DNA from 4 places in the Ruminococcus sp. 5_1_39BFAA genome. Region 1 is predicted to be linked to each of the others. Evidence: riboswitches for the same ligand, from Rfam matches in the RefSeq annotation. Region 1 holds a riboswitch; each other region holds the start of a gene.
The links. Region 1 has a riboswitch for cobalamin ahead of ACESZH_RS15590 (Ig-like domain-containing protein). Riboswitches for the same ligand answer to the same signal wherever they lie in the genome.
Positions count from the first base shown of each region.

Region 2: it holds a riboswitch for cobalamin, as region 1 does, so the genes downstream of both, ACESZH_RS17815 (Ig-like domain-containing protein) here and ACESZH_RS15590 (Ig-like domain-containing protein) in region 1, are expected to answer to the same signal.
Region 3: it holds a riboswitch for cobalamin, as region 1 does, so the genes downstream of both, ACESZH_RS06245 (LysR family transcriptional regulator) here and ACESZH_RS15590 (Ig-like domain-containing protein) in region 1, are expected to answer to the same signal.
Region 4: it holds a riboswitch for cobalamin, as region 1 does, so the genes downstream of both, ACESZH_RS06765 (cysteine-rich small domain-containing protein) here and ACESZH_RS15590 (Ig-like domain-containing protein) in region 1, are expected to answer to the same signal.

Region 1 covers NZ_CAXSVO010000016.1:30,668-38,148, forward strand. Annotated here, with positions in the region: gene ACESZH_RS15590 (Ig-like domain-containing protein) at 1-2,267, opposite strand, end outside; cobalamin riboswitch at 2,455-2,649, opposite strand; gene xerD (site-specific tyrosine recombinase XerD) at 2,727-3,611, opposite strand; gene ACESZH_RS15600 (stage II sporulation protein M) at 3,834-4,421, opposite strand; gene rny (ribonuclease Y) at 4,568-6,124, opposite strand; gene ACESZH_RS15610 (regulatory protein RecX) at 6,223-6,717, opposite strand; gene recA (recombinase RecA) at 6,721-7,481, opposite strand, start outside.
Region 2 covers NZ_CAXSVO010000022.1:27,418-34,898, forward strand. Annotated here, with positions in the region: gene ACESZH_RS17805 (cadherin-like beta sandwich domain-containing protein) at 1-839, shown strand, start outside; gene ACESZH_RS17810 (hypothetical protein) at 858-3,155, shown strand; cobalamin riboswitch at 3,305-3,493, shown strand; gene ACESZH_RS17815 (Ig-like domain-containing protein) at 3,546-7,481, shown strand, end outside.
Region 3 covers NZ_CAXSVO010000003.1:268,801-276,281, forward strand. Annotated here, with positions in the region: gene ACESZH_RS06225 (ABC transporter substrate-binding protein) at 1-983, opposite strand, end outside; gene ACESZH_RS06230 (nitrogenase component 1) at 986-2,152, opposite strand; gene ACESZH_RS06235 (hypothetical protein) at 2,149-2,631, opposite strand; gene ACESZH_RS06240 (nitrogenase iron protein NifH) at 2,642-3,457, opposite strand; gene ACESZH_RS06245 (LysR family transcriptional regulator) at 3,616-4,551, opposite strand; cobalamin riboswitch at 4,687-4,871, opposite strand; gene ACESZH_RS06250 (bacteriohemerythrin) at 4,903-5,307, opposite strand; gene ACESZH_RS06255 (MBL fold metallo-hydrolase) at 5,455-6,279, opposite strand; gene ACESZH_RS06260 (GTP pyrophosphokinase family protein) at 6,449-7,126, shown strand; gene ACESZH_RS06265 (ABC transporter permease) at 7,207-7,481, opposite strand, start outside.
Region 4 covers NZ_CAXSVO010000003.1:385,570-393,050, reverse strand. Annotated here, with positions in the region: gene ACESZH_RS06790 (DUF5685 family protein) at 1-437, shown strand, start outside; gene ACESZH_RS06785 (DnaJ domain-containing protein) at 421-1,062, shown strand; gene ACESZH_RS06780 (diaminopimelate dehydrogenase) at 1,162-2,148, shown strand; gene ACESZH_RS06775 (N-acetylmuramoyl-L-alanine amidase family protein) at 2,389-3,918, shown strand; gene ACESZH_RS06770 (NlpC/P60 family protein) at 4,123-5,433, shown strand; cobalamin riboswitch at 5,579-5,773, shown strand; gene ACESZH_RS06765 (cysteine-rich small domain-containing protein) at 6,035-6,358, shown strand; gene ACESZH_RS06760 (hypothetical protein) at 6,716-7,481, shown strand, end outside.

The sequences.
Region 1 (7,481 bases):
ACCGGGTCTACCGATGTCCGAAGCGCCACTTTTTTGCCCTTCTTAATGGACAGGCTGTTCTTTTTTATAGTCACTCCCTTTGTAGCTGAGACTACCTTCAGCTTTTTGGTCGTAACTGCTTTTTTCTGTACTGATACCGTAACGCTTACCGAACGACCGTAAGATGTTTTTGCTGTAATCTTTGTTTTTCCGGTTTTCTTTGCAGTAATCTTGCCGTTCTTGGATACGGTTGCAACCGATGTTTTGCTGGATTTCCAGGAAACAATTTTTTCGCCCGCGTTAAGACCGCTTACCTTAATGGCACTGGTAGATTTTTTTACCTGCAGCGGCACGGAAACAGCATTCATCTCTAACTTCGGAGTTACGGTTGGCTGAGGAGTCGCGGTGGGTTCCGGCGTCACGGTGGGCTTCGGTGCTTCCGTTGGTGCAGGCGGTGTCACGCTTGGTTCCTCTTCCGGCTTCTTTTTCAATGCTGCAACTGCATCCCGGATTGCCTTTGCCATGGCATCTACCTTTTCCTGCTGGGAAGCATACAGTCCGGTCTTTACATTATTCTTTGCAGTTGTTACCTCTGCCGCAGTGGCTTCTGTATAGATGCTTAAATCCTCCGGAACAGTTGCAAGCGCTGCATCCACTGCCGTATAATCTGCTTTGCTGCTTTCGTCGATCACAAGGGTTCTGTCTGCCTTGTTATAACTGAATATTCTTTCATACCATATGTCATTTTTCACGGAATGGAAAGAGATTACAGTTGGATCGTCGAGTATGCTATGGATACTGGCATCGTTTCCTGTACCTACAATATTTTCTACTGTAAAATGGAACTTCTTATCCTCAGAAAGGTCGATGGTCTCCTCTGAGTCTTCTGCTTTAGCAGCCGTTCCGATAAATGCCTTGTCAAAGGATGTGCTTCCCATTGTTACATCGGAAGTAATCTGATAACCATTGCTGTGTGGTCCTCCCACGATCGTCAGATCAGCTTCTTTGACTAAAAACATTTTCACATTATTTGTAACTGTAAGATCAAACGTTTCCTTGTAATCGCCGCTCTCCAGTGTCAGTGCACTCTGGTCCAGACGAAGGTATCTCGGATACCACCAATGGCCATCCTTTTTATGGGAATTGGACAAAGCCTGGATCTGCATATAACCGTCGTCTGCAGAAATCGGGATGGCAAACTGATATTTTCCATCAAATCCCTTTCCGTCAGCTCTCTTACTGCCCACAATCCATTTACTGGCGTCATCTCCGGTAGCTACCGCTTCCTCATAGGTACCTTTGAACAATTCCTGATATCCTGTGCCGCTGAGCGTCACATACAGGAACTTCCCGCTCGCATCTTCCATAATAAAGGCATCTATTACTTTAAACATCGCTGTCGTGTTGGTTATGGCAGAGTCCGCAATGGGAGTGCACTTTGGCTCATCGATGGTGTTTGTCACCGTAAAGGCGATCTCCCCCTTCATGGATGTGGAATAGGCAGCTATGTACATGGCTCCGTTTAAATCAACCGGGACATTTGCGAATTCAGAATTTCCACTGGTGTTGGTCTTTTCATAAGTCTGACCATTGGTACGGATACTGGTATAGCCAGTACTTTGCACCATAACCGTTGCTACTGCCTGCCCGTTTTTCACAGTCACGTCCTTTAAAGACCATGGCTTCTGACGGGAAGAATTACTCTTTCCCTTGCTGTACTCACTGCTTAAAGCAGGGCTTGTAGAAGCATCGTAGATACCGTCCGGCAAAGTTGTGGATGTATCAACCTGTTCCAGCACCTTAAGTCCCCAAACCGCAGTCTCCAGATCACGTCCGTAGGACTGGCTGCTTTTATTTCCCATATCCTCGTCCACTTTTTTCTGATCCTCAGTGCTGAGCTGATTATAAGCAGCAAGTGCAGCTTCGATATCCTGACGCTTTTCTTCTGTAACATTGCTCAACTCGGGCAATGCTCCAATCAGTGCCTCTACCGACTCTACTGTAGGTGCTTCCGCTTCACTTTCAGATTCAAACACCTCTGCCTGTCCTGTTTCTGAATTCTCCGCAAATTCTTCCGGGGCATCTACAAATTCTTCTCCAAGGGTGTCTGCTTCTTCCGTAAACTCTTCACTGACGGCTGCCTCTGCTTCTTCCGCTATAGTGCCTTCTGCTGCGGTCTCCTCCGCAACAAACTCTTCCCCACATACCACATTTGCGGAAATGGCGGGAGTTGTTGCCAGTGTAGCTGCAATAAAAAGTGATAACAGTTTCTGCTTTCTCAATTTCATTTCATCATCCTCCTCTTTTTATATGAGCCTCTCCATCCTGTTCCGCACCAGTTGGCCAGGTATCATATTATGTTTTTCTGCCATACAAAAACGCCCACCCCCAATGAGAGTAGACGCTGTTTGCATGAAAAATTTACTGTTCAAAAAACAGTTCGTATTTTCTGTAAATGCGTGCTTTCTTCGGAAGCCATTTACCAACACTCTCAGCAGGTTTCCTGACTCACAGTTCATCGTTCGATCATTCCTTCTCACGTATACACGCAATGGATTACATGATCTCGCTCCCTGTTTACAGTGACCGGATCGTTTAGGATTCGCACCTAATTCCCTTTTAAACCAGCAGACCTTTGCTCTGCCAGTCACTGAAAGTACTTAATCGATAGATAGTATAGCAAACAATATCTGATAAATCAATACTGTACGCTAATTTTCTCCTGTATCCCGTATTCTCGTATTCTTTCAACTTCTCGGATGCGCCTTCATGTACACATCGCGCATCTTGCTCATATTCATACTCAGATAAATCTGTGTGGTGGAAATGTCGGAATGACCCAGCATTTCCTGAACGCTCTTGATATCGGCTCCGTTCTGCAGCATATGGACTGCAAAAGAATGGCGAAGCGTATGAGGTGTGATGTCCCGCTTGATCCCGGCATCGTCTGCATAGCCCTTCAGCATCTTCCAGAAGCCCTGACGACTCATCGCCTTACCTGAACAATTAGTAAACAGAACCTTTTCACTATCTTCCTTCACAAAAGCATTCCGTGCCTTTTCCATATAGAGAAGCAGCGCTTCCCTGCACACATTCCCAATAGGAATGATCCTCTCCCGCCCGTTCTCATGGCAGGTTACATACCCAAACTGCAGATTGGCATCCTGGGTTTCCAGATGGATCAACTCGCTGACTCGCATCCCTGTAGCATACAAAAGCTCCAGCATAGCCTTATCACGGATTCCCTTGTGTGTTGAGAGATCCGGCTGCTGCAAAAGTGCATCCACTTCCTGAACCGTAAGGATCTCCGGCATCTTTTTCTCCACCTTAGGCGGCTTCAGCCCATCTGACGGGTCCTTTTCGATCTTTTTTTCTTTAAACAGATATTGAAAAAAAGCTCTCATGGATGCTACGCTTCTGGAAATCGTGGAGGATGCAAATTTCTCTCTCCCCATATAATCCAGATATCCCTCAAGATCCATTTCCCGGATATCTGTAACCTCCCGAATCCCTCTTTCGCTTAAAAACGATTCCATTTTCTTTAAATCCCGCTGATAGGATACTTCCGTGTTATGGGATGTCTTTTTAGCATTGTGCAAATAAGTAATAAATTCCCGTATGTCTCTTTCCATTCTTTTTACTTCCTGTCTTTATAGATTGTAAAAAGTAATTCTTTTGTAACCTTCTCCGTTACTGATCCTTCAAAAATGTATTTGTATTATACTTGGAAATTGACATAAAATCAAACCCTTTTTTCGACGAAAAATCCCTTAAAATCAGGCTTTTCGACCCCAAAATACCAAATGTCGGCAAGTCTTATGGTAACTGCCACTAGATGTGGTAGAAATATCCCTTTAAAAAAATTTCAGGCTGTTTAAAATTTTTTCTACCACCCATGGATTTATATAACATTCCAGAACCATTCCTCCGAAATACACTGCAATACATGCCAGGGAACGCATTGTAAACCGGTAAATCTTCTGTGGGAAAATCCCATGATTCTTCCACATTCCCATTGATTCTCTATAAACCATATCCATAGTCACAAACATCACGGGAAGATAAACAAGATATTGCGGAAACAAAAGCCCAAGCCCTACCACTCCTCCTGCAAGTCCAAACTGCAGAATGGACATGGCAAAAAGAGCCCCCAGCTCAACTCCCGCTGCAGTCATTCCCAGCACCGCCATCGGCACTCCGAAAACAGTAAAACCGCACAGGATACATAACAGAAAATACCCGCCCCTCATTCTCACAATTTCCAGCAGATATTCCACTCCCGATACCTTCCGGCTTCCAAAGGCCCCCAACAGATATACGGATGCCATCGCTTTCTGCTTCCACTGCAGCTTCCATGCCAGATTCGGCAAAAGCATTCCCAGCAAAAAACCACACAGAAACAGGATTTCTGCCGGAAGCCTTCCCCTTTCATTTTTACCCAAGCTCTTTCTTCCCATAAATTCACCCTGTACCATTCTACGTCAGGGGTTGGGCATTTATACATATGTGCACGGCAAAAAGCCGTATGGAAAAAATTTTCCATACGGCTCTATTTTCATATGAATATGAAGATGTAGTGTTCCTCCGCTTACTTAGCGTAATCAACGGCCCTGCTTTCACGAATGACATTGACCTTGATCTGACCCGGATATTCAAGCTCTGCTTCAATCTGTTTGGCGATATCCCTTGCCAGAAGAACCATATCAGCATCCGAAACATGATCCGGAACAACCATAACGCGGATCTCCCTGCCTGCCTGGATGGCATAGGATTTTTCCACGCCCTTAAACTGATTGGTGATATCCTCCAGTTGTTTCAAACGGTTGGTATAAGTCTCCAATGTCTCTCTCCGGGCGCCAGGACGGGCTGCGGAAATGGCATCGGCGGCCTGCACGATACAGGCAATCAAGCTTTCCGGCTCAATATCTCCGTGATGAGCACCAACTGCATTGATCACAAGAGCTGACTCTTTGTACTTCTTACAGAGATCCACACCGATCTGGATATGCGAACCTTCTACTTCATGGTCAATCGATTTACCAATGTCATGGAGTAATCCGGCACGTTTTGCAAGACGGACATCCACACCCACCTCTCCGGCAAGGATACCGGCCAACTGTGCCACCTCAATGGAATGCTTCAGGGCATTCTGTCCATAACTGGAACGGAATTTCATTCGTCCAAGTAATTTCAGAAGCTCAGGATGAATGCCATGGACACCTACGTCCATCGCCGCAGTTTCGCCATCCTCGCGAATCTGCGTTTCCACTTCCTTCTGAGCCTTTTCAACCATCTCCTCAATTCTGGCCGGATGAATACGTCCGTCCACAATCAACTTCTCCAATGCTACCCTTGCTACTTCACGTCGAATCGGATCAAATGCTGATAAGACAACTGCTTCCGGAGTATCATCAATGATCAGGTCAACACCTGTCAATGTCTCCAGAGTACGGATATTCCGTCCCTCACGGCCTATGATACGTCCCTTCATTTCATCGCTTGGAAGCTGTACAACAGAAATAGTAGCCTCGGAAACGTGGTCTACCGCACATTTCTGAATGGCGTTTACCACATACTCTTTGGCCTTTTTTCCGGCTTCTTCCTTTGCTCTGCCCTCAAGCTCTTTGTAAAGTCTGGCAACATCCACCTTTACATCGTCTTCCACAGATTTGAGCAACTCTTCTTTTGCCTGTTCGGAGGTCAGACCGGAAACACGTTCCAGTTCCTGTACTCCTTTCAGCTCGAGTTCTTCCACTCTCTTTTCTTTCTTCTGCAATTCAGCGAATCTCGCTGTGCATTCTGCCTCACGCTTCTCCACTGCATCCGCTTTCTTATCTACGGATTCCTCTTTCGATAAGACACGTTTTTCATACTTCTGCAGTTCGTTTCTCCGTTCCTTGGTTTCTTTCTCCAGTTCATTTTTTGTCCGGAGAGATTCTTCCTTTACTTCCAATAAAGTTTCTCTTTTTTTCGTTTCAGCTGCCTTCAAAGCTTCATCTATGATGCCTCTGGCTTTTTCCTCCGCTGAGCCAATAGTTTCTGCGTCTTTTTTGACTTTATTCTCCACAGCAACTTTGCAAGTAATAGGAACTGCAATAATGAGCGCGACTACCACAGCGACAACTGCCACAATGATTGTTGTCACAGGAGCACCTCCTTATTATTAAGTTTTCATTGTACAAATACAACAATACAAGTTTATCTGTTTTTGAGAATTATGTCAAGTTTTTCTATAGAATTGTTTTACATTTTTTGTGTCTGCAGCACGGAAATGTCCATTTCCTCCAGCACATGCGCAATATCTCCGTATGAAAAACCGCGTCTTGCAAGATATCCGTACAGACGCCGCATTTCTTTCTCATCCAGAACGCTTCCGGCTTCATACTTTTTCTCCACAGTTGCCCGAAGTACGGCCTGCTCATCCGGTTCCATCACCTGGGCAGCTCTCTCCCATGCCTGCTGTGCCGTCTCTCTGTCCACACCTTTTCCTGCCAGCTCCTGCAGGATCTTCTGGCGGCTCTTTGTCCCCATTCGGTAGGAGATATAATTCTCCGCGTACCGGTCATCATTGAGGTATCCATAGGAGCGCACATATTCCATGGCATCCTCCACTGCCTCTATGGAAAAGCCTGCCTGACGCAGACGGTCAGACAGGCCCTTTTCCGTTCGGTCCATATGTTCCAGAAGCAGCATGGCTTTTCTTCGTGCTGTTTTTTGTTCTTCCGGTGTCAATGGCATGGTTTATACCTCTTCCGCAGACTCTTCCGACTGGAAAAGACTTTCCTGCACAGGCTCCTCTTCCTTTTCAGCAGCCTTCTTTCCTGCCTTTGAAGCCTTTTTCTCCTCTTCCGGAATGCTTTCCTCCTCAGGCAGAAGGTGATAATGAATGCGCACCTTCTTTTCGATCTCGTCACAGATATCCGGGTGCTCTTTCAGGAAAAGCTTGGCATTCTCACGGCCCTGGCCTATTTTATTTCCCTCGTAGGCATACCATGCACCGCTCTTATTTACAATGGAATTCTCTGCAGCCAGATCCAGGATATCTCCCTCTTTGGAAATACCTGTACCGAACATGATATCAAACTCAGCCTGCTTAAACGGCGGGGCAACCTTGTTCTTAACGACCTTGATCCTGGTATGGTTTCCTACCATCTCACCGCCCTGCTTCAGGGTTTCCACACGGCGTACATCAAGACGAACAGAGGAGTAAAATTTCAAAGCGCGGCCTCCTGTGGTAGTCTCGGGATTACCGAACATGATTCCTACCTTTTCGCGGAGCTGATTGATAAAAATAACCACGCAGTTTGACTTGCTGATCACGGCAGTCAGTTTACGCAGGGCCTGGGACATCAGTCTCGCCTGCAGACCTACATGGCTGTCTCCCATATCTCCATCGATCTCAGCCTTTGGTACCAGGGCAGCAACGGAGTCCACAATAATAATATCCACTGCACCGGAACGCACCATGGTTTCCGTGATCTCCAAAGCCTGCTCGCCGTTAT
Region 2 (7,481 bases), on a different contig from region 1:
ATACCTTTCTTGCACTTTATCTTACTGACACAAAAGCACCTGTCCTGAAAAAAGTAAGTGCAAGCCGTATTTCCACAGAAAAGGCTTCCATTGTGTTTAAGTCAGATGAAAAGGGAGCTTATTACTATAAAGTGACTGAAGCAGGAGCAAGCGTACCGGAGTTGGAGCTTTCAGGCAGAGGCGTGGATATTATGGAGGGAACAACGATCATTTCACTGGATAAGCTTACGGCTGGAGAAAAGGACATTCATATTGCTGTCAGAGACAGCGCGGGAAATGTCAGCGAGATTCTGTCCATTCGCATACCGGATATCAAAAAAGTAATAAATGGACAGGGAAACGGAATCAGCGGTACCGGAAGCGGCGGACAAAGCTCCGCAGGTTTGAATACATCCCCGAATCTTGTGGTCAAGAAGGGCGAAGGATCTGTATCCAATGTGAAGAAGGTAAGCTCAAACCAGACAAAGCACGAAACGGAAAATAAGAACAGCAAATCTGTCAAAGAAAAGGATTCCGATAAAAAAGCGAAGGAAGATGAAAAGGTAAAAAAAGCTTCAAAGAAAAAATCAAAAGAAGAATTAAAGGAAGAATCCGGCGAGGGAATCCAGGGAAGCAGCAGTGACGGAGTGAACAGTGATTCAATAGAGAAGATGATAAAGGAAATATCTCCCGCTGCTGTAGGGGAAAGGCTTGCAGATACCTGGAATCAGTGGACATGGCACACAAAGCTGGCCGTGCTGGGAGCAATCCTGGGACTTGCTTATGTACTGTTCTGGTGGAGAGCCAGACGGTATCACATAAAAAAGGTAACGATACGTCTAAGCAAAGCAAATGGATAAAAGGAGGAATAATGTATTATGGGAAAGAAATGGAAATGGCTGACAGGGCTTCTGGCAGCATCCTTGATCTGTCTGTTTATGGGTGCATATACAGTCAGCGCTTTTACAGGAGTAAAATATCCTTATGAGGAGTCGGATCAGGAAAAGGTAAAGGTAACGGTTACGATCTCAAGTGACGGAGTTCCTATTTTGGGAAAGGATGGAACGCCTATGTCACATTTGGATCTGGAGGTTCCCTATTTTGACTTGGGAAAATATAATATGGAAGAGTTTTACCGGTATCGCACGGATTCGGAATGCAATTATATGTCCGGAGATGTTATAAAAAGACCCACTGTGCTTCATCTTTTTATCTATTTGATGGAGCGGTATTATCTGGGATTATCTGACAGCCAGTGCGGACAGGGTTTGAATGCTTCTGCGCTCTCTGCCCCAAGGTATGATGTGGTTTCAAATATGTTTGGAGAGGAAGCATATAGTACCATTGAGAATGATACGGCAAATGGAAGAAGCTTGTTAAAATACAGCGGAAAGCCGAAATCATTTTATATGACAAATTTCTGGGGACATGATGAGAATCTGAATTATTATGTGAACCATAAATATCCTGTGATGTGGACGGACTGGGGAGCCAGCGCGGATTATATCCTGCTGAAGGACGGGGATATTGTAGATCTGGCAATGTTTACGGACTGGGGCTTTTATAAGCACAGTGGTTTTGCTTTTTTCCAGGAAAATGAATACCAGATCACAGCAGGAAATATACTGCGGTTAAGATCCTATATTCAGGGCGGAAGCGTTGCAGATGAGACAGGAACGAGCTTTACAACACCAAACCCAGTAATGACCACAGAACTGGTGAATTATGTATATAATTCGAATTGGCAGCAGATAGGAACAGCGATCAATTACGATTCGGAAGGTTATATTTCCTGCAGCTTCAGCCAGCCGGGTACCTATTATGTGATGTCCTTTGAATCAGCAGCAGGCGGTACAAGTGCAAGCAAAGCACCTGGCGTTACAAAAATTGTGGTAACAGATGCAGGAGAAAGTAAGATCGAAAGTGTAACGGTCAGAGGACAAAATAATAAAGCAGATGTTATGTGCGGTTCTTCTCTTCAGATGGAGGCAGAGGTGCTGCCGGAGAGCGCAGCAGATAAGAGTGTAATCTGGAGTGTGGACAGTGATTACGCGGAAATAGACAAAAATACAGGTGTATTGAAGCCGATCGATTATGTGGACAGCGATAAGGATGTCGTGGTTACTGCTTTTTCCAAGGCAGACAATGCGGTGGAAGGCTCTGTGAAAATTACGGTTAAACCCAATCCGGCTGATGTGGAAAAGGTTAACAATGTAATAAGTCTTATAGAGGCTATCGGATCTTCCGTTGATGATGTCACCTTTACACCGGAATGCAAAGCAAGGATAGATGCTGCGGCGGCGGCTTGGACTGAGCTTCAGAGTGATGGGAAGCTGGCTGCGCAGGTGAGCAAAAATAAAGTGGACTTTTTGTCAAATGCTAAGGAGAGATACGCTCTGCTGGAAGCAACAGCGACACCGACACCGGAACCTACAAAAGAACCGACACCTACCCCCACAGAAATACCGACGCCGGAACCTACAAAAGAACCGACGCCGGAACCCACAAAGGTGCCCGAGCCGCAGCCAACAGAAGCACCTGCACCGCAACCGACAGCAGTGCCGACAATGGAGCCGACACCAATACCGACGGTAACTCCAGTACCTGCCCCCATCAGGCAGACAAAGGCATCTGCAAATAAGATAGCGATCAAATGGACAAAGGATAAAAATGCTTCAGCAGGCTACCGTATTTATATAAAAGGCGGAGCTTTTAAGTCATTTAAGAAAGTCACGGACGTTTCAAAGAGTAAGACGTCTTACACGATCAGTAAAGTATCAGGAAAGGCTCTTGCTGTGGGACAGAGTTATTCCATAAAGGTAGTATCTCTGCGGAAAAAAGGCAGCAAGAAGGTGGAAGGAAATCAGCAGGTTTTAAAGACTGCGTCAACTCTGCCTGCACAGCCTGTCTTTACTTCGGCAAAGAAAGCAAAAGCTGGGGTTATAAGCCTGAAATGGAAGAAAGCTGCCGGGGCTCAGGGCTTTGAAGTTCAAATGAGTACAAAGGAGAAGTCCAAATACAAAACCATTAAGTCTACGTCTGCCAAGACCAGAAGCCTTACGCAGAAAAATCTGAAAAAGGGACAGACATATTATTTCAGGATGCGAAGCTTTAAAAAGGTCGGAAGTACGGTATACTACAGCTCATGGTCAAAGAGTGTGAAAGCAAAAGCATAAAAAATAGCTGAGCCGTAGAGCGAAGCCATTTGCCGCGGTGCGATTTGCGGAGCAAATTGAGGCACGTTTCGGATAAAATCCGGGCCGTGCCTTTTTCCTGTTTTTTCCTTGACAGAAGAGAGCTATTATGGTAAAAATATACTATAAAAAACAAAATATTCAGGCATGTTCTGCTATTTTTAGCAGTTAATCAGGAAGTCGGTGAGAATCCGACACAGCTTTTCTCTACTGTATTAGGGACGAACGCAGCAAGATGCCACCGGAATATATCATTCCGGGAAGGCGCTGTCAGTAGGATGATCTTAAGTCAGGATATGAACATGTTTAAGAAGGCCCATAGAAAAGATGGGGTTTCTTTTTTGTGTTACAAAAAGAAAAGGAGGTAACTAAATGAAAAAGAAGTGGCTAAGCTATTTGTTATCACTTGCAATGGTCACCAGTACATTTTCTCCGGCCGCTGTCAATGCGGAGGATTGGTTTTCGGCAGAGGAAGTGCAGGAATCAATCGGAGAATATGAGCAAAGTCCGGTTGAAGAAAATTATTACACGGAGGATTCCTATGGTTTTGAGGGTGAGGATGTAGAACCATATGGAGAGGATGTGTGGGAGGAAGCTGGAGAAAGTGATTCCCAGAATTTCCTTGATTTTGCCGATGAAGAAATAACGGAATATGCTGTCACAGAAGAGGAGGGTGATGATACACCAGCCCAGGAGCTTCCGGAAGTATCCCGTACCGTATATTATTATGTTCCGGTTTCTGCTCCGGGCAGCACCAGTTACAAATATATTTATCCAAAAGATTATTTTGAAAATGGTTCCGAATATACCTATGATGAACCGATTGCCGTAAAGTCTGATTCTTCAAGATGGTTTAACGGACAGATCATAGCAGAAGTAACAAATACTTTTGAGACACAGAAATGGATCATCACTGCCAAGGATCAGGACGGCAATGCTGTGGAAAGCATCGCTCTTGAAATTGTTGGAGTTGCCTTAAAAGCATCTGTTACGAATTCCGATGATTTTTTTGTAAGTGAAAAAGGCAATGAGTTTACTTATGTATATGATGAAGCAGATACAGAGCTTGTAACGGCTCATGTCGATACAGAGGTTTATATTGGCGGCGAAAAGGTGGAAGAGCTTCCGGAAGGAATGGAACTGAAATGGTATTTAGGAAATACCACTAATCTTACCTCTGATGGACAGGGAAACATTACTCTCAATAAAGTGAATACAAATGCATATGTGTATCCCTTTGTTTCACTTAAGGAAGGCAATAACAATTATTGGGACGGAGCATATGCCAGTCTGAGATTTATTGTTTACCCAAGACGTATGCAGTTTTCTGAAAGTGTTTATACACTCTCCATGCCGGAGGATGGATATATTTCGGCTCCCACAAAGTTTTCTTGGGGAGACTCCATGTATTCCGGATCAGAGTGTACATTAAGTTGTCTGGATCCTGATATTGTGGATGTGAGTCTTTCCTATTCCACGATCAGTGTGACACCAAAGAAAACAGGAACTGCCCGTGTACTTGCACAGTGGAATACAGATCCGACAAATTGTACAATTTTCAAGATTCAGGTTCTTGGTGTCAGCGTTGCGGCAGCAGACGGTTCTGACAACAAATATATCTACCTCGATCCTGCTGATGAGACAGTTGTACCGCAGCTTCAGTTAAAAGCGCAGGGAACAAAAAGATCTGAAGCCTTTACCTGGAGCAGCAGTGATGAAACTGTTGCAACAGTTGACGAGACAGGACTTGTAACAGGCTTAAAGGAAGGTCCGGTTACCATTTATGCAGTCTCTTCTTTATCCACAGAGGAGCTGACCGTAAAGGGTGCTGTTCGTCTTGAGGTCATTGAAAATAAAAAACCATACTTAAGCGATATGTCCTTCTACAGTTCAAATATGTTTGAGGGATGGACAGGAAATAATTCCAATTTCCGTGCATCTCAGTATGACTATGACATTAAGATCAAGACAAACAATAATACATTATCTATTTTCAGGTTTACGCCATACTTTGATTCAGAGAAATTTAATGCTGTATTATCAACTCAGGAATACGGCGGGGCTTACATTGAAACAGTATTGGAAAACGGTGTGGAGGTAAACAAAGCCAATGCACTGGAACCAGGTTGGAATGCTATTTACATTGATGTGACGGACAAAGAGGATGAAACAAACACTGCAAGATATACCTTTAATATGTATCGTCCGTACACCACAACAAATACGATTACAAGAATGACGGTTCTGCCAAACGGACAGACAGCCCTTACATACCCGAAATATAAAAATGTTTCAGAGGGAACGATCTTCCAGTATACACCGGAAACAGATACATTGGGACGTTCTGGATTCTCAGGATCTGTTTATGACTATAAACTGTTTGTTTTTGGAGAGCGTACAGACACCATCGTATTTACCCCATATTTCGGAAATGCCTATGAGCATGTATATCTGAGAAAAGACGACGGGGAGATGCAGATCCAGACTCATAACTGGCCGAGCGCTGAGCAGGAGCTTAATGAGACTGGCGTGACGAAATTTACTTTTGAAGTTATGTCAGACCAGGCTTATGCAGATGCAAAGAAGCAGGCTGAGGAAGCCGGAACAGCATTTGAATTTACTCCGGAAAAAACCTATACCCTGTATGTGGAAAAGGTAAGCCCTCTTGGAATCGATGCCAAGATTCTCTCTGCTGAGCTTACCGGAGCTGAATTTTATGCACCGGGATTCAAATCAGATACTTATACCACAAGTGCCCTGGTGGACAGCGGTGCAGAAGAGTGCACCATGAAATTCACCGTTCCGGATGGAATTGAAGTATTTAACGGAACCATGACAGATGCAAACAGACTGGAAGGAACCCAGGAAGAAGGCAGCGAGGAAGGCATTCTGACTTATGAGATTACAGTCGAGGCAGCTTCTGTACGAAAAGCAGTTACGATCAACTTAAGAAAATGGAATGAAGATCAGACAGAGAGCGGCGCTTCTGCATATACCTTTACCTTTAACACCAGAGGACCAAAGGATGCCATTCCGGACAGCGTGGAGGGATATCTCTGTGTAGGAAGCCAGTACACAAATGCGGGCAGCTATGGACTTACACCGGAGCGTACCCTTATTAACGGCGGCAGTACCCTTTCTGTAGGAGGATTCGGCGGCTATATCACATGGAAATATGATACACCGATTGAAAACAGTGCAAACAATCCTTACGGTGTGGACTTCATTGTATACGGAAATCCATTTGCAGCCCAGCAGAGCGCAGCCGAACCGGGAAATGTTATGGTTTCTCAGGATGGCGTGAATTGGTATTACCTGGCAGGTTCTGTTCACTATGACGATGAGACAGACTGGGATTATTCCGTAACCTACACAAACGACGGCGGACAGTCCTCCTGGGTTGACAACAGAGGAAACAGCGGAACAAATTATAAGTATCCGGACATCAGCCTCTATCCGCTCCACAACTGGGAATCTGAAAACCAGGAGTCCGTTACCGTATCCGGTGTACGCCTGAACAATGATACAAAAGATCCATATGGAAGCGCTTCTGCAGCTTATCCTGATTTCGGATATGTGGATGTGAATGTAATCGGATCAAACAAAGGTATTGCAGCTAACCCATACAGCGGAACCCACGTTTCCTATGGTGACGCCTTCGACCTTGACTGGGCAGTAGACGGAAACGGAATGCCTGTTCATTTGGACAGCATCAGCTATATCCGTGTTTCTACAGCAAGCCATATTTATGCAGGCGCTATCGGAGAAAAATCTACAGAGGTAACAAATGTATACCGCGTATCAAATCCGTCTGATACAGCAGTGGGAACAACAGAAGCACCGACTTCCATCACTGTAAACGATATAGAAGTAAGCCTGGATTCTGAAGTGACAACAGTTGATTACACAGGGGAAGCTCTGAATGTAAAAGTATCTGTTCCGGAAGGAACCAACGTATACATCAACGGTGCATACGGTACAGAGCGCAGCTATGAAACAGCTCCGGCACACAGGATCATCCGTGTCATCACCCAGGAAGGCGAGAAAGAGCCGGATATCCGTTACATCCGCCTGCACCAGATCGTAGATGCAGATTCCGTTACAGTGGATGCGTCTGAGAAGACCATCAAGGAAGGTGAAAGCTTTACCCTTACTGCTGTAATGGCACCTGAGGATGCAGTTGATACAGTAAGCTGGGTAAGCTCTGATGAGTCTGTTGCAACTGTAGCAGACGGCGTTGTAACAGGTGTGAAGGCAGGCAAAGCTGTCATTACAGCACAGACAACCAGCGGAGCAACAGCAGAGTGT
Region 3 (7,481 bases), on a different contig from region 1:
AGCATGATATGGGACTCTGCACACGGCGGATCCCAGCGGTAAATCCCCATGGGAACCTTATAAACCCTGCCATTCTTGATCGCCTCAATGCTGCTCCAGTCATTGCCGCCAAAATTGCCTTCCGCAAAATCCTCAGGCATAAAATCATCAAAATTGCTTAACAGGATCACATCCGGATTCCATTCCAGTATCTGCTCCATATTGACAGTTGTCTGTGTTATTTCCAGTTCTTCCGCAACGTTCACGCCGCCTACCATATTCAGATAATCCTGTCCCAGAGATGTTCCTGCGTAAATCCGGTATGTTCCGTCGCCTTCTACTCCATACAGATAGAGAACTCTTGTCTGGTCCTCCTTTGCCGGAAACTCCTCCTGCTTGCTTTCTACAGCAGCGATGGCATCCTTATGGAGTTTGATCATGGATTCTGCGCGCTCCTCTGTGTGGTAAATCTCACCAAGCACGCGCATACTGTCCTGTACATCCTGTAATTTCCCGTAATTTACAAGTACCGGGGTTACCCCAACCTTTTCGAGCTGCTCACCCATCTTCTCAATCTCAGATTCATACATCAGCATGATATCCGGCTGTATTTTTGCCAACTCTTCGTAATTGAGCGTCTTATCGCTGCCAAGATAATCGGTATTTACATTCTCAAGACCAGGTGCCAGTGTTTTAAAAATACAGTTGTTGTAGGATTCCAGCGCACCGGCAGGCATACTCTTAATAGAGCTTGCATCACCGGATACGGCAAAGACCATAGCAGGCCACGGCCAGGAGATCGCTGCTACGGAATTAATGGTTTCCGGAATCTCCACCGGATTTCCATTGGCATCGGTAATGGTATGTGTACCACTGCCGGATTCCTCTCCTGCAGTCTCCGCGCTGCTGTCCCCGGCCCACACGAAGGTACTTCCGCCTGTCACCAGCATAGCAGAAGCCATAAGCATTGCCATACATTTTTTCCACTGATTCATCTTTCTCATGTTTACTTCTCCTTTAGTTGTTTTTTTATATTCAAAATACCAAATTCCCCTACCCAGGGAAGAGAAGCAAACAGGTTTCCGCTTAAGCCGTGGTTCGGTATCTCCACAAACTTTACCTGTTCACTGGCAAAACGTCTGAAAAACACATCCCCCGCAACAACGCTTTGCTCTGGTAAATGGAATAACATTTTTTTCAGTTCCTCAAAATCCGCAAACCGCACTTGCGGAAATCGCTCCCGCAGTTTTCCTGCTGAAAAGAACGTTTCACAGCACACTGCCGCAGCGCGCTCATAGCCCAGATCATTTCGAAACATCCTGCTCACCGCCTGTGCAAACAATGCCTCTCCGATCACGATCACATCCGTATGCTCATCCTTTTTCCCTGTAAGGACAGTCTCAGGACAGGGCACAGATACCTGGAACCTTTTCTGTAATATATTTTCAAGCTGATGCAGACCGTAATTTCCTGCAGGGCAGATCATTTCGTAAGGAATTCCGTACTCTGCTTTCATATACTCCGCAAGGGCAGTCCCGCTCTCAGACAGTACCAGATTAAGGGCTGCCCTGGTGCTGTCTGCCAATCTATATGCATCTTCCTCCTTTGACCAGTCACACATGATCCTGACACTGCTGTCCGCGATCAGCTTTCTCACAGGCTCCAGCTCTTTTTGAGATCCATGGCAAAAGGGACTGTAGCCGATCAGATTTACGGATTTTTGAACGGATTCCTGCTTTTTCAGAAATTTCCTTCCAAGTGCATCCAATGCGGAAGCTACTCCTTCCGTATAGCAGTGAAATCCGTCACAGTTTATCCATAAAGTAGGAATCTTTAATTTTTCTTCAATTCTTTTTGCCTCTCTTCCAAGGTCCATCCCGATCATGGAAGGGACCGGACTTCCAAGCAATGCTACAAAGGACGGCGTTTCCGGAAATGATGCACGGATGACAGTTTCGCAAACATCGTTGTCCCCCATGATCACATGAAGCATTTTCATTTTTGTGGTATATAATTTATCGCCCGGCAGCCTGCGGAATTCATCCACACAGGCATAGCTTCTGCCGCAGCTTCCTGCGGAGCATATCACACTTACTCCCCCAAGAGAGTATAAAACCGATAATGCTCCTGAATAATCCACCGCAGGAACCGGTATTCCATGAAGCAATGTCATAGATCCTCCTCACCGGATGTCCCGGCAGCCGAAAGCTTTTCCAGCCATTTCTTCCGGATTTCCAGAAATCGCTCTTTTTGTGTTATCTTACCCACGGACAAAGGACCGCGGTCCAATATATCTATGAAAACTCCTGTCTCTTTTTCCAGCCTTCTGCCCATGGCTCTGTAGCCTGTGGACGCCAAAACATCCACACAGGAGGTACAAACAAGCACAGCCCGCACGGAATACTCACGGATGATCTCCCTGATGCTTTCTTCCGCCAGTGAAACCTGTAAGCCTGCTGCAAATTCCTCTGTTTTTAAGGGAAGCAGAAACAGATATTCTTCTGCCTTCTGCTGATAAAAGGAAAAATACAGGCACCTCATACAGGAGGGAGGCCCCACTGCCAGAACGACCGCCCCGGGAATCTCTGCAACTGCCGCCAAAAAGCTGTTTCCAACCGCATCCTGAGAAACAGCCGCCAAATCCTTTTCCATTTTCTCTCCTTTATCCCATGAAGCTTTTGCAGAATTGATCCATTTGGCTATCTGACATTGCTCTGGGGATGCCGGCTGTCTCTTTTCTCAATATTTTTTCTGCCAAATGGGCAAACTGCCCTGCAGCCAGACTGTCAGGAGCATACTCCACAACCGTTTTTCCCTGATATTCTGCAATTTCTATCTCTTTGCTGTAAGAAACAGAGGACGTAAGTATGGAATTGGTCACTGCTGCCAGCTCCTCCACACGTTCTTTTCCTGTTCCGGCATTTCTCTGATTATAAATGATTCCTCCAAACCGGATATCTGATTCCTGTTGGATTTCTGCAATACTGCGGATAATATTATTTGCGGCATATAAGGACATAAATTCTGCGGATGTTATGATATATACAAGATCCGCCAGACGCTCCCGCATGGGTACGGCAAATCCGCCGCAGACAACATCTCCCAGTACATCATAGACGATCACATCCCAGTTTTCTTCAAACACATGAAGTGATTCCAGTTGTTCCGCCATAACCGTAATAGCTCTTCCGGCACAGCCCTTTCCTGCCCGGGGACCGCCTGTTTCCCCGCAGGTTACGCCTGCATAGCCTTGAAAGAGGATATCTTCCGCACAAATCTGCCCTTTTTCACAAAGCATATCCAGCACAGTAGGTATCCGCCTTCCCATCAGAGTCCTGGTTGAATCTGATTTTGGGTCACAGCCGATATGAAGAACCTTTTTCCCCATATTTGCCAGGGATGCGGAAACATTTGCCGCTACCGTTGATTTTCCGATTCCGCCTTTTCCGTAAAATGCAATTCTTATACAGTTCTTCACGCCGCAATCCCTCTTTTTCTATGTATACAAAAAACACCGTCAATAGCGGTGTTTTTTAACAGGTGAAACCAGATATTGTACATCACTACTCTTCATTCACCTTTATTATATGCAATTCGCCAAAATAAGTAAAATTATAAATTGGAATACTAAAATTCCTAAATTTCCCGCAGCAGCGTATTGCATATTAAATCCTTAATATCTTCTTTTGCGTCCCTGTTCCACATTGCCACGATTCCGACTGCTGCATCCCCGATTTCAATCAGCCTTACCCGCTCGTTTTCTTCATTGAATACGCCGCGTATTCCCAGGCCGATTCCACGGTTGTATTCTGCATTGACAAAGACGGTAAGGTCATTGTTCATAAACTCCATATCACGGATGTCCAAAGGACCTTCTCTGCAGATTTTCTGTATTTTTTCCATTCTGGAAAGGCTTCCGGGCGGATTGCTGATCAGAAGCCTCTGCCCTGCCAGATCCTCTATTTTCAACATCCGTTTTTCCGATAAGGGATTCATCCTGTTGACCACCGCAACTGAAGGCACCCTGGCCACTTCCTGCCACTCATAATACCCCGCATTGTCTGGGATGTCCGTTTCCAGCGTAAACACGATATCCATCTGCCCTGAATTCAAATGCTCCAGCAGACGGTTATAATTCATCCTGAAAATTTCCACAAAAGTCTCCGGGTAGTTTACGTAGATATGCTTTAAATACGGCTCCATAAATCCTACGGAATCTTTCAGAGGAAAACACCCGACTCTTAGCCGCTCCACCTTTATAGATGATATAAGCTTTGCATGCTCTATATCCCTTTGATATAAAATAATAATATCCTTCCATTTCTGATACAGATATCTGCCGCTTCTTGTCAGCTTCAGATTTCTGCTGTCCCGGTCAAACAACGGTATTCCAACCCTCTCTTCCAGTGCCATGATGTTCTTGCTGAGCATAGACTGGGTAACATAGAGTCTTTTCGCCGCTTTGGTGATATTTTCAGTCTCAGCAACTATGATAAAATAATAAAGGGTTTTCAGGTTCATATCAATCAGACTGATATCAAGGCCGTTAAAATCAAGATCAATTTCCTTCATGCTGTCTCCATTCCCATTTGTTCGGGCAGACTTGAAAAAAAGCCTGCTGACCGCAGGCTTTAAAAGCATATCTGTTTGACAGGAAAATCCTTTTACAAATATCTCCACGGAGGCGCGCTTTACTCGGAAGCCTGCTTTCCAACATTACTATCAAGCAGGTTTCCTGACTTACAGATCGCTGAGTCATTTTGCCTTCTCACACGCTTCATGCAATGGCTTTCCAAAATGACACTCCCTGCTTACAGTGGCCGGACCGCTCAGGATTTACACCTGATTCCCTCTCATTCTTTATAGAATTCACTTGATATTTTATTTCAGGGCGCCGCAGACGCAGCGCCCTTACATTCAAAATTATTTACCGGTTACATACTGTGCAACCTGTTTGTCCCAAACCATAATGTGGTTTAAGAGCCACTCTACCACGTTTTTCTTAACGGCTGCAACGAAAGCCTCGCTTGGGCCTTCCTCCTCAACCAGCATGTCCTCAAGCTCCTCTACTGCTTTTACGAAGGAAGCGTGCTGCTCCTTGTGTGCGTCAAGAAGAGGATAGCCATGCTCTGCCTGAAGCTTCTCCTCGTCTGCAAAATGCTCGTTGGTATAGTCCATCAGGAAGCCCAGTGTATGAGCAGCAACTGTCTTCTCTGTGCCAGGCTTACATTCCTCTGTCAGCTTGTTCACTCTGGCGATCAGCTCCTGGTGCTGAGAGTCGATCAGTTCGTTACCTGTTTTTAAAGAATCATCAAATTGAATTGCCATAATTTTACCTCCCGTTATTTCCGGAAAATACAATGCTGCTTTCCGGCTTTCTCCGCTATTTTTCTATATGAACTTTCTTTCCGCGGTTTTTCTCTGCTTATTATATCAAAAGAAAGATTATAATTCAATCTGCAATACAGATTTTTCCTATATCTCCAGCACGCTTCCCGCTGAAAGATACTGTATCTGTTTTCCAAGCTCCTGGTGAAGCATTTCATACCCTTCCACGCTGGTACAGTGGCAGGTGTAATACTGGGTTGTCTGCTTTTTCAGGCGTTCTGCCAGATCTTTACAGAATATGCGCTGCCTCTGCTCCTCCGGGTAGGCATGTTTCAGGTGCATCCCTCCGATCACAAAGTCGATCCCGCCTGGTGCGTACTCTTTTGATTTCCTCATAATATTCAGGATTCCGTTGTGGGCACACCCGGCAATCAGAACCATCTTGTTACCCTCACGAATGAGAAGATTCTGCTCGTGCATGAACAGATCCTGGATATCTCTGCCGTTAATGGACATATAGAGACGGTCGTTGGCCGGAGAATGGCATTCCCGTCCTGTCACTCCTGCCAAAACCTGAAGTCCGGCATCCAGCCTGTAATCTCCTGTATGGTATACGATCCGCGGATCATCCTTCATCTCCTGCGGTAAACCAATATATCGTCTCGTCCCATCCGGGTCATGAGCATAATATTCCCCAAACGCCTTCCGCTGTATATGTACCGGTGCGGTGGAATTGGCTTCCAGGAAGGCTTTCAGTCCACCGCCGTGGTCGTAATGTCCATGGGAAAGAATCGCAATGTCTACCCTGGCGATATCCACGCCCAGTTTTTCCGCATTTTCCAGAAACGCCCCGTCCGGTCCCATATCGAACAGTATTCTGTGACTTTTTGTCTCAATGTAAAAGCTGAGTCCATGACTGCTTTTCATCTCAGGTGAAACAGCAGTATTTTCCATTAAGGTAACAATCCTCATTTGGCTTTCTCCCCTTTCACAACAGCGCCAGTGTACCCTGGCACAGATCCCCTTTCTTTGTATCTTAAACCCTTGTGAATTTTTTTACAATAGAAATTTGCTAATTTTAATTACTTGGATTATAATGAAGCAAAGAATCACAAATCCTGTATACAGAAAGGGTATCAATATGAGTGAAACGAAAGGGCCTTCATGGCTGGAGACTTCAGATCCTCAACATTTCATAAATAATGCGGCGAAATTCGGCGACTTAATGATGATGTACCGATGTGCCATACGGGAAATTCGGACAAAGCTTGAGGTACTGGATGATGAATTTTCCGTGGAATATAAAAGAAATCCCATCTCCTTTATCAAGACCAGAATCAAAAAACCGGAAAGTATCTACCGGAAGCTGCAAAAGCTTGGCTGCGAATTCACGGCTGAAAACATCCGGACAAAGCTGAATGATGTGGCCGGGATCCGGGTTGTATGCGCTTTTATCGATGATATCTATACCGTTGCCGACCTTTTGGCAAACCAGGATGATATCAAGGTCATTAAGGTAAAGGATTATATTAAAAATCCCAAGCCTAATGGTTACCGGAGCTATCACATGATCGTAGAGATTCCCGTGTTTTTCTCCAAGGGAAAAACTCCTGTGCGGGCAGAGATCCAGATCCGCACAAACGGAATGGATTTCTGGGCCACTTTAGAGCATCAGCTTCGGTACAAACAGGGTATTGAGGAGATGGAGGGCTATGACAGTATCAGCAAGGAGCTGCTAAAGTCCGCCCAGGCTGTCATTGAAATGGACAACGAAATGCAGAGTATCAAAAATATGATTGGAAAATTTCATGATATCTGATCTTAAAAAGGGCGGCTCAACTGAAAGAGCCGCCCTTTTTGATCGCCGTTATATTTTATTTCCGGCATTCGCCGAAACCACTATCTCTCCTCGCGGAAGTAAGACAGTCCCAGACTTTCCGGAGGCTGGTTCTCCTTTTTCTTTCGGAAGCTTACCACCACCAGTACCACAATGGTAACCACATAAGGCACCATCTGTACCAGGTCGGTCACGTAGCTTGCCACCTTGATGCCCAGGATGCTTGGAAGGAACTGGTACAGCCAGTAAAGCATTCCGAAAAGATAAGCTCCCCAGATTGCATTTAACGGCTTCCAGGTGGTAAAGATAACAAGTGCCACAGCAAGCCAGCCAAGCG
Region 4 (7,481 bases), on a different contig from region 1:
TTCTCGATGAGCTTTCGGCTTTGGAAAAATCCAGGGAGAAGGATATTGATAAAATGTCCGGCGTTTTCGGCAGAATCATGGCAGAGATTCTGGCGTATAAGCAGGATAACTGGGAAGCAGGCCTGCGCCGTATGGGCTTTTTCCTGGGAAAGTTTATTTATCTGCTGGATGCCTATGACGATGTGGAAAAGGATGCGAAAAGTGGCAGTTACAATCCTTTTGCCGAAAGATATACAATGGAAGGGTTCGAAGAAGAAATACGTCAGATCCTGATCATGATGCTGGCGGAAACATGCAGAGAGTTTGAGAAACTTCCTATTATAAAGTATGAAGATATTCTGCGGAATATTTTATACTCCGGTGTTTGGTGCCGCTTTGAGACCGTAAGCAAACAACGGAGGGAAGAACGGGAGAAAGAACATGTTAGATCCATATAGTGTGCTGGGAGTATCCAGAGACGCATCAGATGATGAAATTAAAAAGGCGTACAGACGTTTAAGCAGGAAATACCATCCGGATGCAAATATCAACAACCCCAACAAGGACCAGGCGGAAGAAAAATTTAAGGAAGTGCAGCAGGCGTATGAGCAGATCATGAAGGAACGGGAATACGGTTCTGATGCCGGCGGATATGGAAGCTATGGTGGGTTCGGAGGATTCGGAGGACAGCAAAGCTCCGGTTATCAGGATGAGGAGAGTATCCGCAGAAGAGCTGCAGCCAATTATGTCCAGAGTGGACATTATCAGGAAGCCATGAACGTGCTGAGTTCTCTTTCCATGAGAAACGGGGAGTGGTATTATTTGTCAGCCATGGCTAATATGGGGCTGGGAAATAATGTGAATGCCTTGAATGATATACGGGAGGCAGTCCGGCTGGAGCCTGATAACTCTCAGTACAGAATGCTTCTGAACCGTATGGAGGGAGGCGGAACCTGGTACCGGGAACAGCAGAATCCCTTCGGCGGGATGCCTGTGGCAGGAGGCGATATGTGCATGAATCTGTGTCTGGCAAACTGCGCCATCAGTCTGTGCTGCCCGGGAAGCCATATTTTATGCTGTTGACATTAGAAACAAACTTTTGGGAAAATATTGACATTGATGCCAGGAAATATTAATATATTAAAGTGCTAAAATGCAAAAGATTTGAGGAGGAAACAGACAATGAGTATTCGTATTGGAATCCTGGGTTACGGAAATCTTGGACGCGGAGTAGAATGCGCCATTAAACATAACCCGGACATGGAGCTGGTGGGAGTCTTTACACGCCGCGATCCGGCCACAGTAAAAATTCTGACAGAGACAGCTAAGGTTTATTCTGTAGATGATGCAGAAAAACTGAAAAATAAAATTGATGTTATGATCCTTTGCGGCGGAAGTGCTACGGACCTGCCGCAGCAGACACCGAAATTTGCTCAGTGGTTTAACGTGGTGGACAGCTTTGACACTCACAAAAAGATTCCGGAGCATTTTGCGGCTGTGGATCAGGCGGCAGCAGAGAACGGACATGTGGGAATCATTTCCGTTGGCTGGGATCCGGGCATGTTTTCACTGAACCGTATGTATGCAAATGCGATTTTGACAAACGGTAAGGACTATACCTTCTGGGGTAAGGGTGTAAGCCAGGGGCATTCTGATGCGATTCGCCGTATCAAAGGTGTAAAGGATGGAAAGCAGTATACCATTCCTGTGGAGGCTGCACTGGAGGCTGTGAGAAAGGGTGAAAATCCGGAGCTTACCACAAGGGAAAAGCATACGAGAGAATGCTTTGTGGTTGCAGAGGAGGGCGCTGATCTTGCTGCTATTGAGCAGGAAATCAAGACCATGCCGAATTACTTTGATGAGTATGACACTACTGTACACTTCATCTCCGAGGAGGAGCTGAAACGCGACCACAGCGGTATCCCTCACGGCGGCTTTGTGATCCGCAGCGGAAAGACCGGATGGAACGATGAGAACAGCCATGTGATTGAATACAGCCTGAAGCTGGACTCCAACCCGGAGTTTACTTCCTCTGTTATCATTGCCTATGCCAGAGCAGCATACCGCATGAATCAGGAGGGACAGAAGGGCTGCAAGACAGTATTTGATGTAGCTCCGGCATATCTGAGCGCTATGAGCGGCGAGGAACTGAGAAAGCATCTGCTGTAATTTTTAGAAAATATTTAATAAATATTACAGATGTCAAAAAAAGGACGACTTCCATATGGGAAGATAGTCCTTTTTTTATGAAGATTTTACGAGGATTATTGTGGGATGTTTACAGTTTTATACTTTTTTATTGACGAAGAGCTTATGATGATATATAATTAACTACATAAAGTTGTAATAAGATTGTAAAATCTTAATGCCAATGGAAATAAAGTGTTAATAGCAAAAAGGAAGGTAATCATGCGGAACAGATGTAAAAAGGTTAAGTTTTGGGGAGTTCTTCTATTTCTTCTGTTAGTGATGGCGGGGCTGACCAGCACTGCTACAACGAAGGAAGTACAGGCTGCGACAAAGACGGGATTTCGGACAAGCAAGGGTAAAACATATTACATAGATTCCAATGGCACAAAGCACAAAGGCTGGCTCACTTTAAACGGAAAGAAATATTACTTTAAAAAGAAAAATGGCGTCCAGGTAAAAGGCTGGCTGACAATAGGCAAAAAGAAATATTATTTTACCAGCAAAGCAGGCGTTATGGTGACAGGGTGGCTTAAGAACTCTAAAGGCCAGAAGCGTTACTTTAACAAAAAGACAGGGGTTATGACCACTGGGTGGCTGAAAATGAGTAAGACGAAAACCTTCTATTTCTATTCAAAGTCGGGTATAGCGGCGGCTAATTGCTGGTTGAAGGACAGCAAAGGAAATACAAGATATTTTCGTGCCAGCGGCGTGATGGCAAAGGGTTGGCTTACCAGTTCAAATGGTGAAAAACGGTATTTTAAGACAACATCCAAGACATCTACAGATGGAGCAATGGCGACCGGATTTAATACGATTGACGGTGTTACTTACTACTTCTACAGCGGAAGCGGTATTATGGCAACCGGCTGGGTGGAAAATACAGCAAACGGTACCAAGTATTATTTCGATCCCAGCACTGGCGAGATGGCTACCGGAGTAATAACGATAGACGGAGTGAAACAGGAGTTTTCAGATAAGGGCGTTTATGTTGGCACAGTAGCTGATGACCCGGGTATTTCTGCGGGCACAGGAACGAGAACCATTAAGAATTATCTGGCAGGAGCGCTGCAGCCGGTAGGACAGGCTCTCTACATTTGGGGCGGCGGCTGGAACGATTCCACCAGAAAGGGCGTAAGTCCTACCTGGACAAAGTGGTATAACAAATGGTCATCTAATCCAAGCGGCTATGATTATAACAATTACCGTGATCTGAGCACTACCAACAGAGCGAAGGGTCTTGACTGTTCCGGCTTTGTGGGATGGGCGGCATATCAGGTAATGCAGACAGCATCGAATGTAGGATCCGGTTATACTGTGGTTTCCGGAGATATCGGCTCCTATTATAAGAGCACATTGAAATGGGGCAGCATTGTAAACCAGTCTTATCTGTCAAAACATGATTGGACACTGAAGCCTGGGGATATCGGCTACAACAGCGGACATACATGGATTGTACTGGGGCAGTGCAGTGACAAGAGCGTGGTGATCGTTCATTCCACTCCGCAGGCTGGCTGCCAGATTTCCGGAACAACTACTCCAAGCGGCGATTACGACAGCGAGGCAGTAGCACTGGCGAAAAAATACATGTCCATGTATTCCGGTTACACGAAATTTGAGTATCATCCGTCCTGCGGAAACTATATCCGTAACGGTAACTATCTGAGATGGAACAGCAGTACCCTTTCAGATCCGGAGGGATACGCAAATATGACAGCTGATCAGATTCTTTACGATCTGTTCGGAAAGTAAGAAGAGTTGAAAGAGAAGAAATCAATCTTGGTGATCGGTTTCTTCTCTTTTTTTAAGAAATAATATGTAAATGTTACAAAAGTTTAAAATTTATTTCGATTCAGGGTTGCATTTCTTGTAACGATGTGTTAATATGTAAAAGAATTAAGAAGACTATTGCAGAAATGTTACAAATAAGTTTAAAAGTTACGAGGGTGAATAATCATGAAAAAAAGAATTGTATGTCTGACACTTGCACTTATGATGTTTGGTACTCAGGTGGTGAGCGTTAGCGCTTCAAGAGAAGATGATTTAAGAGAAGAACAGGCATGGACCAGCCAACAGTTGGATGCTACATATGCCCGCATCGATCAGCTCTGGTATCAGAAACAGCAGCTTGAAAGTGAAATTGCCACTCTCGATGCAAACCTTGTGAATGTAATGGTTTCTATCCAGACACTTGAGGGCGACATCACAAACAAAGAGGCTGACATCGTAAAGACACAGGGTGATCTTGAAAAAGCGCAGAAAGCAAAAGACAAGCAGTACGAGGCTATGAAAAAGCGTATCCAGTACCTTTATGAAAAAGGAGGAAGCGATGCATGGTTCCAGATGATGATGAATGCTGACAACCTGGCAGACCTTCTTACCAGAGCGGAATATACCCAGAAAATGTATGAACAGGACAGAAAGAGCCTGGAGGTATACGCAAACACTATCACAGAGGTACAGAAGCTGGAAGACCAGTATACACAGGAAAAAGCAGAACTTGAAAGCATGAAGCAGGAATATGAAGCAGAATCTGCTAACCTGCAGTACCAGCTTGATGTAAAACGTGCAAACTCCGCTGACTGTGAGAATGAGATCGCTTATGCACAGCAGCAGGCTACCGAATATGCAAATCTTCTTGCAGAGCAGCAGGCTGAAATCGAGAGATTAGAGGCTGAGAGAATCGCTGCGGAGGAAGAAGCAAGGCGTCAGGCTGAAGCAGCAGCCGCTGCAGCCGCAGCCGAGGCTGCAAGCTATGAAGAAACCGGATATGATGAGAGCGGAAGTGAGGAATACGATTCCGGGTCCGGTGAAACAGAATATGAGTATGATGAGTACGGAAATGTGATCGACACAGCAAATACTGTGGACGCCAGCGAGTACAGCAGCAGTTCTTCATCCAGCAGCTCCAGCAGTTATTCCGGTTCCGGCTCTTCTGTAGTTGATTATGCTACACAGTTTGTTGGAAATCCGTATGTATGGGGCGGTACAAGCCTTACAAACGGTGCTGACTGTTCCGGTTTCGTACAGAGTGTATATTCAAACTTCGGCGTAAGTCTTCCGAGAACCTCTTACGAGCAGCAGAATGCAGGAACTGAGGTATCCTATGCTGATGCACAGCCGGGTGACCTGATCTGCTACGGCGGTCATGTAGCTATCTACATGGGCGATGGAAAAATCGTTCATGCTTCCAACTCTGTAGACGGTATCAAGATCAGCGATAACGCTGCTTACAGAACCATTACCTCTGTAAGACGTCTTGTATAGTTAAAAACATATGGCTGTATGAAAGGTGTGAAAACTTTTCATACAGCTTTTTTGCTGTTAAAACTTCGCTGGGATTTTTTGCCGGAATCTATCATTATGGGGTTGACATCCGGGCGATGGGGTGGTACTATAATGTCAGTATAATTCCATATTGAACATATTAAGTGCTGACGGCCTGAGAAGAAGGCTGGCAGAAAGAGGGAATCAGGTGCGAAACCTGAGCGATCCGGTCACTGTAACAGAGGAGTGAGTCTCGTAGTCCATTGTGCGCAAGCATGAGAAGGGGAGATGATACGATGATTCTGGAGCCAGGAAACCTGCTTAGTATGGCGAGGTTAAACTTCCGTGTAAAGTGTAACAACCAATTTTGGGGAATCCGCAGCCCCGGAACGTTGTCTGCTCTACAGAAGCAGGCATTTTTTATGGAATGCGCCTGTTCATATGAATTATACAAGATTAAATGGCAGGCGATACTACTTCGGATGTATCCGTTCCCTCCGCGTATATATGAACGGTTCATATTCTACCCCGAAGTAGCATCGCTCCCTCTTTATAATAAGAAAGAAAAATTGGCCGCATCAGCGGCTTTTGTTTTTGGCGAATGTACAGGAAAGGGGAGCAACGAATGGAAAAGCAATACTGGGAAGATAAGGAATATTCTTTTTTCAGCCATAAAAAATGCGAATATTTTCCATGCCATAAGGGAGCGAATCCGGATGATTTTAACTGTCTTTTTTGCTATTGCCCACTGTATGCGCTGGGCGACAAATGCGGGGGCAATTTCCGGTACACAGATTCGGGGATCAAAGACTGCACCAATTGCCAGCTTCCTCATAAGAGAAAGAATTACGGCTATGTGACCGGGAAATACCGGGAGCTTGCCGATATGATGAAAAAAATAAAAGAAGATGAAAACAAATTTTGATTTCCGTTGCTTTTTACGGATCAAACAGCACAATAAAAGAGTATAATAGGAAAGTCTTTGGAGAGGATAGCAGCTTCAAAGGCTTCCTTTGGTTTTGAGGTGCGTCTGTATGCATTTATGCTTGACATCATGCCAAAGATATACTAAGATTTTTCTACAGATGATGCGTGCTATAGAGAGATCATCCGGCAATTCAATTCTAAAACATCTTAAATGAAATTCATATCCTGTATTCCAGGAAAATTCCAACCTGTTGTTTTATAATAATTTAGTGGAAAGCCATTGTCTGTCCATATTGTTTTTGCTATAGTTAAATCGGAGGATTTCTCTTTATAGCTTCCACGGAAAGGATGCTATATGGAAGAAATGCAAACGACAAAAGAGAAAAAATCAGAAGCCATGTCTCATGCTGCCCAGCACGAGGATGCCGCCATGAAGGTGATGATGCAGTTTTTTGCGGATGAGCTGCTGGAGCAGTTTGGAATTGAAGGTAAGGTAAAAGCCTTCGGTCCCACAGAGAATGTCTATCTGGAGCTGAAAAAACTGTATGAGGATTTCAATCTCGTCATGGAGGACGGGACATGGAAGCATTTTGAATTCCAGAGTACGAATGAGGGAAAAGAAGGATTAAGGCGTTTCCGTTCCTATGAGGCAGTTGCAAGCTATCAGCACGGTGTGGAAATCACCACATATGTTTTGTATTCCGGAACGATCAAGTCTCCTGTGACAGAGCTGCGGGAGGGCGTAAATACATATCGGATAGTGCCGATCATCATGCAGGACAGAAATGCAGATCTTCTGATAGGAAAACTGAAAGAAAAAGCAGCCAGAGGGGAAGAGATTACGAAATCGGATCTGGTCCAGCTAACCCTGTGCCCACTAATGGCAGGAGAAACATGCCAGAAGGATCGCATCAAGGCTGCATACGAAATCACAAAAGAAGCAACGGAGATTTCTCCGGAGGAAAAGCGAAAGATAGAGGCGGTGATATATACAATGGCAGACAAATTTCTGGACAATGTTAGTATGGAAGAGATTAAGGAGGCGGTCAGTGTGACAAAGCTGGGACAGATGCTGGTGAATGATGGGATCGAAAAGGGAATCGAGAAGGGGATCGAGAAGG